Regions from separate parts of the Pseudarthrobacter sp. AG30 genome, predicted to be linked through region 2. Evidence: riboswitches for the same ligand, from Rfam matches in the RefSeq annotation. Region 2 holds a riboswitch; each other region holds the start of a gene.

Region 1 (3,270 bases), on a different contig from region 2:
GGGTGCCGCCGGCGTGGACGGTGATGTTGCCGAAGCTGGTGGGTGAGGTGGCGGTGACGTTGACGGCGACGGCGGAGACTCCGGTGGTGGGGATGCCGCCGTGGCCGGTGACGGAGACGCGGATGGTGGCTCCGGGTGCGACGGGGCCGCTGGCTCCGCCGGTGCCGTAGCGGGTGTCCAGCTGCCGGAAGGGCGCCTGCGACGAGAATGCCCCCGGCAGGCGCGGGCTGGCAGGCACGTGCAGCAGTTTGTTTGGCGTTCCGGCGCCGGCACCGGCGATGGTTCCCGGAACAGCCGTCGACAGGACGGTGTCCGTGACCTGCGCAGGCGTGAAGAGCGGGTGCCGGGAGAGGATGAGGGCTGCCGTGCCGGCAACGTGCGGTGAGGCCATGGAGGTCCCGCTCAGCGATGCCGTGGCCGTCGACGACGTGTTCCAGGTGGAGGTAACGCCCACCCCCGGGGCGTAAAGGTCCACGCACTGGCCGTAGTTGGAGAACGAGGCCTGGTGGTCCGAGGAGTCGCTCGCGGCCACCGTCAAGGCGGACGGGACCCGGGCGGGCGAGGACGTGCAGGCATCCGTGGCCGAATTCCCGGCCGCGACGACGACGGAAATTCCATCGTCGACGACATTCTGGACTGCGGTGTCAAGGAGGCTGCTGACCGGTCCGCCAAGGCTCATGTTCACCACGGCCGGAGTTCCTGCGGCATGGTCCCCGGCAATCCAGTCGAGTCCGGCGATGATGTCCGAGTAGTAGCCGGACCCGTCGCAGGCCAAGGTCCGCACGGGCACGATCGTGGCGGATTTGGCCACGCCGTAGACGGTTCCGGCGATGATCCCCGAAACGTGGGTGCCGTGTCCGTTGCAGTCACTTGTCCCGCCGCCGTCGGAAAGTGCCGTCCATCCCGCGGCAACCCGTCCGCCGAAATCCACGTTCGAGGGGAGAACTCCGGTGTCAACCACATAGGCGCGGACACCGAGGCCGGAAGCGTCATACGTGTAGGCGCCGGACAGTGGCAACGCCTGCTGGTCCAGCCGGTCAAGACCCCAGGGCGCGGGTTTTTCCGTGGCGGAAATCGTCGATACCGCATCGGGTTCCACGGCTGTTGCCTTGCCGGACCGCAGCAGTGCGGCGGCTTGCGCCGCCGTGGCTTTGATCGCCGCTCCGTGCAGGGCCTTGCTGAACGTGTGGTCGACGGCGACCCCCTGGGAACGAAGGTCGCGCGCCGCCGTTGGGACGTCAGTTCCCGCCGGGAACTGGACCAGGTAGCGGCCATTGGGGCTGTCGGGAGCGGACGAGGGAGCGGCGGCGGGCGCGGTGGCTGCCGCTGGCGGCGCCGAGGCTTGCACTGGTGTACCGCTTGAGCAGAAGGCGACGGCGGACAACAGTGCGGCGGCAAGGGCCAGGCGCAAAGACTGGGGCAACGGAATCGAATTCCTTTGTGCGTGGTTGGGGGCGACGGGATAACGTCGTCCGGCTTCCACGGTATCCGGGCCAGGACGGCTGGCGGCCAAACCTCGGGCGATCCTTCGCATTATTTGTGGAACCTTGGAAAACCTCCACATCGGACTGCCATCGCGCCCGGATCCGTCCCCCGCCCGTCGGCTGAGACCCCCACGGCCCGCACACAGCGGCAAGACCATGTTCGTCACAATGCTGTCCCGGCCGGAGTGATGTTCCTACACTGGGCGCAGGTCATGAGTGCCAGCGTTAAGCCCCGGCTCGCTGGCCGGCAACCCTCCATCCGCGGTGGGGTGCCCCGGGTGAGGACCAGGCTGTCCGGCAATTGCCGGAAGCAAGCGCGGCCCGTGGTGCTCCCAGCATGCCGGGCCCATGTCATAGGAGACTGAGATGTCCAACGGATGGTCCTTCGAAACCCGCCAGATCCATGCAGGCCAGGAGCCTGACAGCGCCACCGGGGCCCGCGCCCTTCCCATCTACCAGACCACGTCCTTCGTGTTCCCGAGCGCCGAGAGCGCAGCCAACCGTTTTGCGCTGGCCGAACTGGCGCCGATCTACACCCGCATCGGCAACCCCACCCAGGACGCGGTGGAGCAGCGGATCGCCAGCCTCGAAGGTGGCCTGGCCGCTTTGCTGCTGAGCTCGGGGCAGGCCGCGGAAACCTTCGCCGTCCTGAATATCGCCGAGGCCGGGGACCACATCGTGGCCAGCCCCAGCCTGTACGGCGGCACCTACAACCTGTTCGCCCACACCCTGAAGAAGTTCGGCATCACGGTCACCTTCGTGGAAGATCCGGACAACCTGGATCAGTGGCGGAATGCCGTTCAGCCCAACACCAAACTGTTCTTTGGCGAGGTGGTATCCAACCCGCGCCAGGACGTCTTGGACATCGAAGGCATCTCCCAGGTGGCCCACGACGCCGGCGTTCCCCTGATCGTGGACAACACCCTGTCCACGCCCTACCTGATCCGGCCGCTGGAGTGGGGTGCGGACATCGTGATCCACTCCGCCACCAAGTACCTGGGCGGTCATGGCTCGGCGATTGCCGGCGTCATCGTCGACTCCGGCAAGTTCGATTTCGGCAAGGACCCCGGCCGGTTCCCCGGTTTCAACACCCCGGATCCCACCTACAACGGGCTGGTCTACGCCCGGGACCTTGGCGAGGGCGGCGCACTGGGCGCCAACCTTTCCTACATCCTCAAAGCCCGTGTCCAGTTGCTGCGCGACCTTGGCTCGGCGGTTTCGCCCTTCAACGCCTTCCTGATTTCGCAGGGCCTGGAAACGCTGAGCCTGCGGGTGGAACGGCACGTTTCCAACGCCACGGAGGTGGCGCGCTGGCTGGAGGGAAGGGACGACGTCGAATCGGTCGCCTACGCGGGGCTGCCGTCCAGCCCCTGGTACGAACGGGGCCGCAAGTACGGGCCCAAGGGGACCGGCGCCGTCGTCGCTTTCAACCTGGCCGGGGGCGCGGAGGCGGGCAAGCGCTTCGTCGACGCCCTGGAACTGCACTCGCACGTGGCCAACATCGGCGACGTCCGTTCGCTTGTCATCCACCCGGCGTCGACCACCCACAGCCAGCTCTCGCCCGAGCAGCAGGTGGTGGCCGGCGTCAATCCGGGGCTGGTCCGCTTGTCGGTTGGCTTGGAGCACATCGACGACATCCTGGCCGACCTGGAGGCCGGTTTCCGCGCGGCCAAGGGCGGCGCCGACGCCTGACCGCCGGCACGCCGGGGCGCTGCCGGCCGGCAGCGCCGGGAAGTCACAACCAGTCACACTCTTGGCCTGGACCGGGGGGTGTTTCGTACACTCG
Region 2 (3,270 bases):
CGCCACTGGTCCAGGTCCGGGCCATCGACGAAGACCGTTTCCACTCCCCACCGCGGCAGGATCTCGTTCAGGATCACGAAGCATGACCCGAACAGTGAGCGGGCGGCCACCACGCGGTCACCGGCTGCAAGGAGCGCGCCCAGGGCCGTGAACACCGCGGACATGCCCGACGCCGTCGCGAAGCAGGCCTCGGTGCCTTCCAGCAGCCTGAGCCGTTCCTGGAAGGTGGCCACGGACGGGTTGCCGTAGCGCGAGTACACAAAGCGCTCGTCCTCGCCGGTGAAGGCGCGTTCGGCCGCGGCCGCGGATTCGTAGACGAACCCGGAATTCAGGAAGACGGCCTCTGAGGTTTCCTGGAAGTTGGTGCGGTCCAGCCCGCCGCGGACAGCCTGGGTGTCGGGGCTCCAGCCGGGGGCATCTTGATTGAAAGTCACTTAGTTCTTTCCGAGGTTGGTGGGCAGGCCGCGGTTCTTCCAGCCGTTGACGGTCCGTTCGCCGTAGCGGTCAGGTTCCCCCTCGAAGCCCTCCAGGACGTTGTAGGAAGTGAAGCCGGCCTGGGTGGCCGCCACGGCCGCGGCGATGGATCGCTGGCCCGAACGGCAAAGGAACACGAGCTCAGCGCCCGGGTCCTCAGGCGCCTGCTCCTTGAGGTCCTTCACGAAATCGGGGTTGGGGATGCCGCCGGGGAAGGTCCACTGGATGAAGAGCGGATCGTTGTCCGTTGCCTTGGTATCCGGAATGCCAATGTGGGCCCATTCGCCCTCGGTGCGGACGTCCACCAGGATGGCGCCCTGCTCCAGCTTGGCCCACGCTTCCTGCGGCGTCAGGTCTCCCGCGTAGCTCATGCGTGGCCCTCGCCGTCGAACTCGCCTTCCAGGTCGTCAACAGCCGTGGCCACCGCGGCGTCAGCCGACGCGATGGCGGCCGGGAGGACAACGGCCTGGGCCACGATGACGCTGCTGCCGTTGAAAGTGGCCGCCGGGCTGCCGTGCAGGACGTAACCGTCCGCAAGCGCAGCCGAGATCCGCTCACAAAAGGAGCGGTCGTCCGGGCCCGTAATCAGGCGGTAGGACAATTTTTCGTCAGGGGCGGGTGCGTCAGACACGACGGATCTCCTTCTTTCACGCTTGCAGCTCGAATCGGTCGATATGCCAAGTATTCACCTGAGGCACCCCGCCGCGAGAGGAGGGTTGCCGACCGGCCAGTCAGGGCTTAACACCGGTACTCATTACTCCCCAAAAACGTAACACCTGCGCCGCCAAGCCGCACGGCCGCCGTCGTCATGTTCCGTAATTGAGAGCCCGCGACCACCGCGTCACGGGAACGCGGCAAGGCGGCCGGGCCGATAAAGTTTCTACCGGGGGCGCCGCCCTGCCGTCACAGTGGGAGTACCGGGGGGTCTTGCCAGCATGCGAGCAGCAACATCGCACCACCAGGCCGGCCGTCGTCGTGCCCGTCACCGTTCCCCCGGGGCGTTCCTGGCCGCCGCCGTCGTCGTGCTCCTGGCGCTGCTGGCGCCCGCCGGTGCTGCGCAGGCGGCCTCCGCGGAACCGGACCAAGGCAAGCCGTGGCTGGGTGCCGTCCTTGAATGGGGCGAGGATACCGCCGCTGGATTCTCCGACCGGCTGGGTGCGAGCCCGGCCGTGTTTGGCCACGACATCGGCCTGCCGTTCCGCGACTCGGACCGGAACAACATCGAGGGGTTCCTGCAGCAGGCCTCGGCCAAGGGCGCCCACGCCATGCTCACCGTGAAGCCCACGGTGCCGCTGGACCAGATCGGCGCCTCCGAAGCGGAAGCCTTCGCCGGCAAGGTCCGCGACCTGGCCTCCGGGTTCAAGGGCCGGCTGTTGATCCGGTTTGCGCCGGACATGAACTCGAGCTGGGTGGCCTGGGGGCAGCAGCCGGCCGCCTACCGGGAGGCCTTCAAGGCGGTCGCGGCAGCGGTCAAAAAGGACGACGGCGGCCGGGCCGCCATGGTCTGGGCGCCGTACCTGGGCAAGGACTACCCCTTTGACCGGAGCAGGAATGCCCCGCAGCCTGGAAGTGACGGCTTCGCCCTCCTGGACACCAACGGCGACGGCGCCTGGAACGGCTCCGACGCCGCCTACGCCCCCTACTATCCGGGGGACGACGCCGTGGACTGGGTGGGCCTGACTGCCTACCATGACGACACTGCCGGCGCCGCTGCCGTTAACACCGTGCCGCGTGCCGGTGAACTCCAGGAGATGCTGACCGGCGCGGGCAGCGAGAACTTCTACAGTGCCTACGCGGAGGTCCGCAGGAAGCCGCTACTGCTCCAGACGTCGGCGTTCTACAGCCCTGCCGCGGGCGGACCGCCGGAGGCGGATATCAAGACGGCCTGGTGGGACCAGGTGGTGGGTACCGCCACCTCGCCGGCTTTCGCCAGGACGGCGGCGGTGGTGTGGGACGAGCGCACCAGCACCAGGGATACCGGCGTGGCCAGCATCGACTGGCTGCTCACCGGAAATCCCGCCATCGCCAAAGCTGCGCTGGACCGGCTGAAGTCCTCTGCCGTGGTCACCGGGCCGGTCACCGATGTGGCCGCGGACGGATCGTATGTCCGGGCCAACACCCTGTCCGGGGCTGCGGTCTGGACCGTGGCCGTGGCGATGGCCATCCTCCTGGCGGCGCTGTGGCAGATTCCCCGCCGGGTCAACGCCGCCACCGCATGGAGCTACCAGGAGCCGGGAAACAGGGACTCGCGCGTGGATCTGCTGCGCGGGATGGCCATTGTCTTCGTGGTGGTCAACCACCTGGGCCTGGTCTCGCTGTTCCAGCTGCTCACCCAGGAGGCCGTGGGCTTCGTATCGGGTGCCGAACTCTTCGTGCTGTTCTCCGGCCTGGTGGTGGGCATGGTCTACGGGCCGAAGGCCAGGGAAGACTTCGGCAAGGTTGTGGACCTCACCTCCCGCCGGGCGGGGAAGCTCTATGTGACCGCGCTGTCGGTGCTGATCGGCGTCTTCCTCATCGCGCAGCTTCCGTTCTTCCACACCGAGGCCTTGACCACGTTCGTGGACCAGGGGACCGGCGGGGCCGGGCATAACGGTGCCGGCCGGACGTACGACCTCTACGCCGGGATGTCGTCGCTGTTCCAGTTCCCGGTGCCGCCCCAGGTCCTGCCGGCCATCCTGCTGTTGCAGTTCGGGCCCTGGCAGTTCAACGTGATGGGCCTGTACGTGGTGCTGCTCCTGGCCAGCCCCTTGATCCTGGCCCTGTTGAACCGCGGAAAGGCCGTATGGGTCCTGGTGG
Region 3 (3,270 bases), on a different contig from region 2:
AAGGGCTGGTTCTCCTGCGGGGATTGATGTTGCGTCCACCGCCGAAAATGGGCGCACGGTGGCGCAGCTCATCAACGGTGGTTAGTTGGGGTGGGCCGATTCCGGGTCGGCCTTTGCCAGTTTACCAAGCCCGGAGAAACGAAACGCCGGTCCAGCGCACCTCATTCATGGCGCAGTGGACCGGCGGTCATTCCCGGAAGGGGCGGATAACTACCAGAGGCGCCCGGTGGCGCGGCGGGCGCCCTCGCCAAGAGCCTCCAGCTTGGCGAATGCGATCTGCGGATGCACCCGGCCGCCCAGGCCGCAGTCGGTGGACGCGATGACGTTCTCGCGTCCCACCAGCTTGGCGAAGCGGACAATCCGGTCCGCCACCAGGTCCGGGTGCTCCACCACATTGGTGGCGTGGGAGACGACGCCGGGGATGATCACTTTGCCCTCAGGAAGGGCGGTGTCCTCCCAGACACGCCATTCGTGCTCGTGGCGGACATTGGCCGCCTCGAAGGAGTACGCGCCGGCGTTGACCTGCAGCACTGAGCCGATGATGTCGGCGAATGGGATGTCCGTAGTGTGCGGACCATGCCAGGAGCCCCAGCAAACGTGCAGCCGGACCTGTTCCTGCGGAAGGTCCCGCAAGGCCCAGTTGGTGGCCTCGACGCGCAGCTGGATGAACTTCAGGTAGTCCTCCAGGGACGGCTCAGGGTTGATCTGGTCCCAGCTCTCGGCCAGGGACGGATCGTCGAGCTGGACCGTCAGGCCGGCGTCGATGATGGCTTTGTATTCCTCGCGCATCGCATCGGCGCATGCGTAGACGAGTTCCTCATCGTTCTTGTAGTACTCATTGGCGACGCGGGCGCAGGAACCGGGGGAGAGGGACGCCACGAACCCCTCGCTGAGGCCTGCCGCGGCGAGCCCGGTCTTCAGGTTCTTGATGTCCGAGGCCACCAGGTCATGGCCGGTATATGTCAGGGGCCCGGCGATCTTGGGTTGGGACACGCTCTTCCGGTGCGCCAGGATCCCGGAGGAGGGATCGTTGTACGCCTCGTTGAACGCCTGCCGGTCCCGCCGGTCGGGGAAGGACGTCAGGACAACGTTTCCGGGCGAGGACCGCCGGACTTCGGCTTCGGCCCACCGGTCCACGGTGGTCGGCTCCAGGCCGCCGAGCCGGGCGAAGGAGTAGTTCCACCAGGCCCCGTAGTCCACGGAGTTGGACATCGTATGCCCGTACTCGCCGTCGTTGGGGATATCGATGCCCAGGTCCTTCTGGCGCTGGACCACGCCCACAACGGAGTCTTCCAGGAGCTCCAGGAACGCCGGGGTGATCCCGTCGGATTCCTTTGCGGTGTTGGCTGCGATGAGTTCATCGGTGCGAGGCAGAGACCCGGCGTGGGTGGCGCGAATATGGTCGGTGTTGAGGGGCATGCTGGAATCTTCCTTCCATCGGTCCTGGCAGTAGCACCTTCGGCCGGCAGCTTTCCTGCCGGACCGTGGTTGCTGCGGCGTCATTGAGCCAGGTCTCTCAGCCGCTCCGGATGGTCCACTCTTACCTAAATCCATGAACCGCCTGTGGGCAAATGCGGTTCAGAATACGGCGGATCGGTGTTGGGCGGTGGCGCTCCCCGGCAATAGCCCAACCCGTTCCCAGGTTTTGTCCAGTCTATTGACAGCTTTCGTCAAGCTTGGTTGGCTGTTTGTCACGGGCCGTAATGGGGAACATGGCGGCTGAACGCACCCGATGCACTCGAAAGAGGTAACGCACTGTGACGAAATCTTTGAGGACCCTTGCCGTATCCGGCGCGCTGGCGCTGGCCGTCTTCGCCGGGTCCGGCCCGGTGGCCCACGCAGTTGGCGAAGGCCCGAACTACGGCGGCAACGGCCAGATCACCACCAGCAAGCTGGCTACGTACAGTCAGATGGTCTCCTTCCTGAAGGACCAGGACGCCAAGCAACCGGCCATGGAGCTGGAAGTGATCGGCCAGACGGTCAAGGGCCGCGATATCCACCTGGTCAAATACATCTCTGACCCGGCCAAGCCCACCATCCTCTACCTGACCCAGCAGCATGGCAACGAACAGCTCACCACCGAGGGCGCCATGGAGTTCATCAAGCACCTGGGCACGGGCAAGTCGTCCGGCATCCTGGACGGCGTCAATATCCTGATCGTGCCCATGCTCAATGCCGACGGCGCCATGGGGGACGTAAACTTCCCGCTGGACAACTACCTCGCCAAAGGCGACCGCCACCTGACGCGTTACAACGCGGAGGGCGTGGACCTGAACCGGGACCACGTGGCCAAGGTCCAGCCGGAGACCCAGGCGCTGCACAGCAACGTGATGCGCAAGTACCGCGTCGATTACATGATCGACCTGCACCACCAGGGCACCCGCGCTGAACGCGACGGCAAGCTGGTGTCCGGGTCAATCCTGTACCCCACCACCCCGAACGCCGATCCCGCCGTCGTCGAGAAATCCAAGCGGCTCGGCGCCGTGGTCTTCAACAACGTGGACTCCACCGGCTGGGGCCACCTGGGCAAGTACCAGGGCGGCAGTGCGGAGACTATCAGCCGCAACGGCATCTCCGTGGAATACGGAATTGCCACCCTGCTTTTCGAGATGCGCGGCATGTCCGACCACTACCTGGACGGCTACGCGCTGGGGCAGCGGAGCAACGGCTACCTGATCAAGCAGACGGTCACCACCCTGACCTCCACCGCCGCGGCGATCGCGGACGGTTCCATTGCCGACGCCGACACCTCCTTCTGGGACACTCTCGCCGAACAGACGTCCCGGCCGGCCGGGGAAGCCGAGGACGAGTAAGAGACCAGGCCCGCCGCAGTCCCTTGCGGGGCCGCGGCGGGCCCATCGAGTGGACAAAGTGCCTGATCCGCTAAACTTGGGTGGTAAGAGCCCCGGAACTCTTGCATCGCTGAGCCGCCCCGCGGTCCGGCGACGGCCGGTCTGTTCGGGGCATTCTCATGAACGGCGCTGCGCAGGTCCGCTCCCCGCGGCCGGACCCGGGCAGCCCGAACGAATGGGGGAGGATCCCATGCCAGCAATTGTGATCGTAGGAGCCCAGTGGGGCGACGAAGGAAAAGGCAAGGCCACCGACCTTCTGGGCGGCCGTGTTGACTACGTCGTCAAGCCCAACGGCGGGAACAACGCCGGGCACACCGTCGTCGTAGGCGGTGAAAAGTACGAACTCAAACTGCTGCCCGCAGGCATTCTCAGCCCCAACGCGGTGCCCATCATCGGCAATGGCTGCGTGGTGAACCTC

The links. A riboswitch is a leader RNA that binds a small molecule or an ion and turns the genes downstream of it on or off. The one in region 2 is predicted to bind S-adenosylmethionine.
Region 1: linked by a shared signal. The riboswitch ahead of DC347_RS07660 (bifunctional o-acetylhomoserine/o-acetylserine sulfhydrylase) and the one ahead of DC347_RS11380 (DUF1737 domain-containing protein) in region 2 are both predicted to bind S-adenosylmethionine.
Region 3: linked by a shared signal. The riboswitch ahead of DC347_RS13820 (cobalamin-independent methionine synthase II family protein) and the one ahead of DC347_RS11380 (DUF1737 domain-containing protein) in region 2 are both predicted to bind S-adenosylmethionine.

Annotation. Positions count from the first base shown of each region.
Region 1 is NZ_QEHL01000006.1:170,178-173,447, reverse strand. It holds gene DC347_RS21800 (S8 family serine peptidase) at 1-1,423, opposite strand, end outside; SAM riboswitch class IV at 1,693-1,807, shown strand; gene DC347_RS07660 (bifunctional o-acetylhomoserine/o-acetylserine sulfhydrylase) at 1,851-3,176, shown strand.
Region 2 is NZ_QEHL01000012.1:142,796-146,065, forward strand. It holds gene DC347_RS11370 (O-succinylhomoserine sulfhydrylase) at 1-434, opposite strand, end outside; gene DC347_RS11375 (rhodanese-like domain-containing protein) at 435-845, opposite strand; gene DC347_RS11380 (DUF1737 domain-containing protein) at 842-1,105, opposite strand; SAM riboswitch class IV at 1,119-1,233, opposite strand; gene opgC (OpgC domain-containing protein) at 1,410-3,270, shown strand, end outside.
Region 3 is NZ_QEHL01000016.1:67,620-70,889, forward strand. It holds gene DC347_RS13820 (cobalamin-independent methionine synthase II family protein) at 211-1,419, opposite strand; SAM riboswitch class I at 1,432-1,536, opposite strand; gene DC347_RS13825 (M14 family zinc carboxypeptidase) at 1,758-2,813, shown strand; gene DC347_RS13830 (adenylosuccinate synthase) at 3,043-3,270, shown strand, end outside.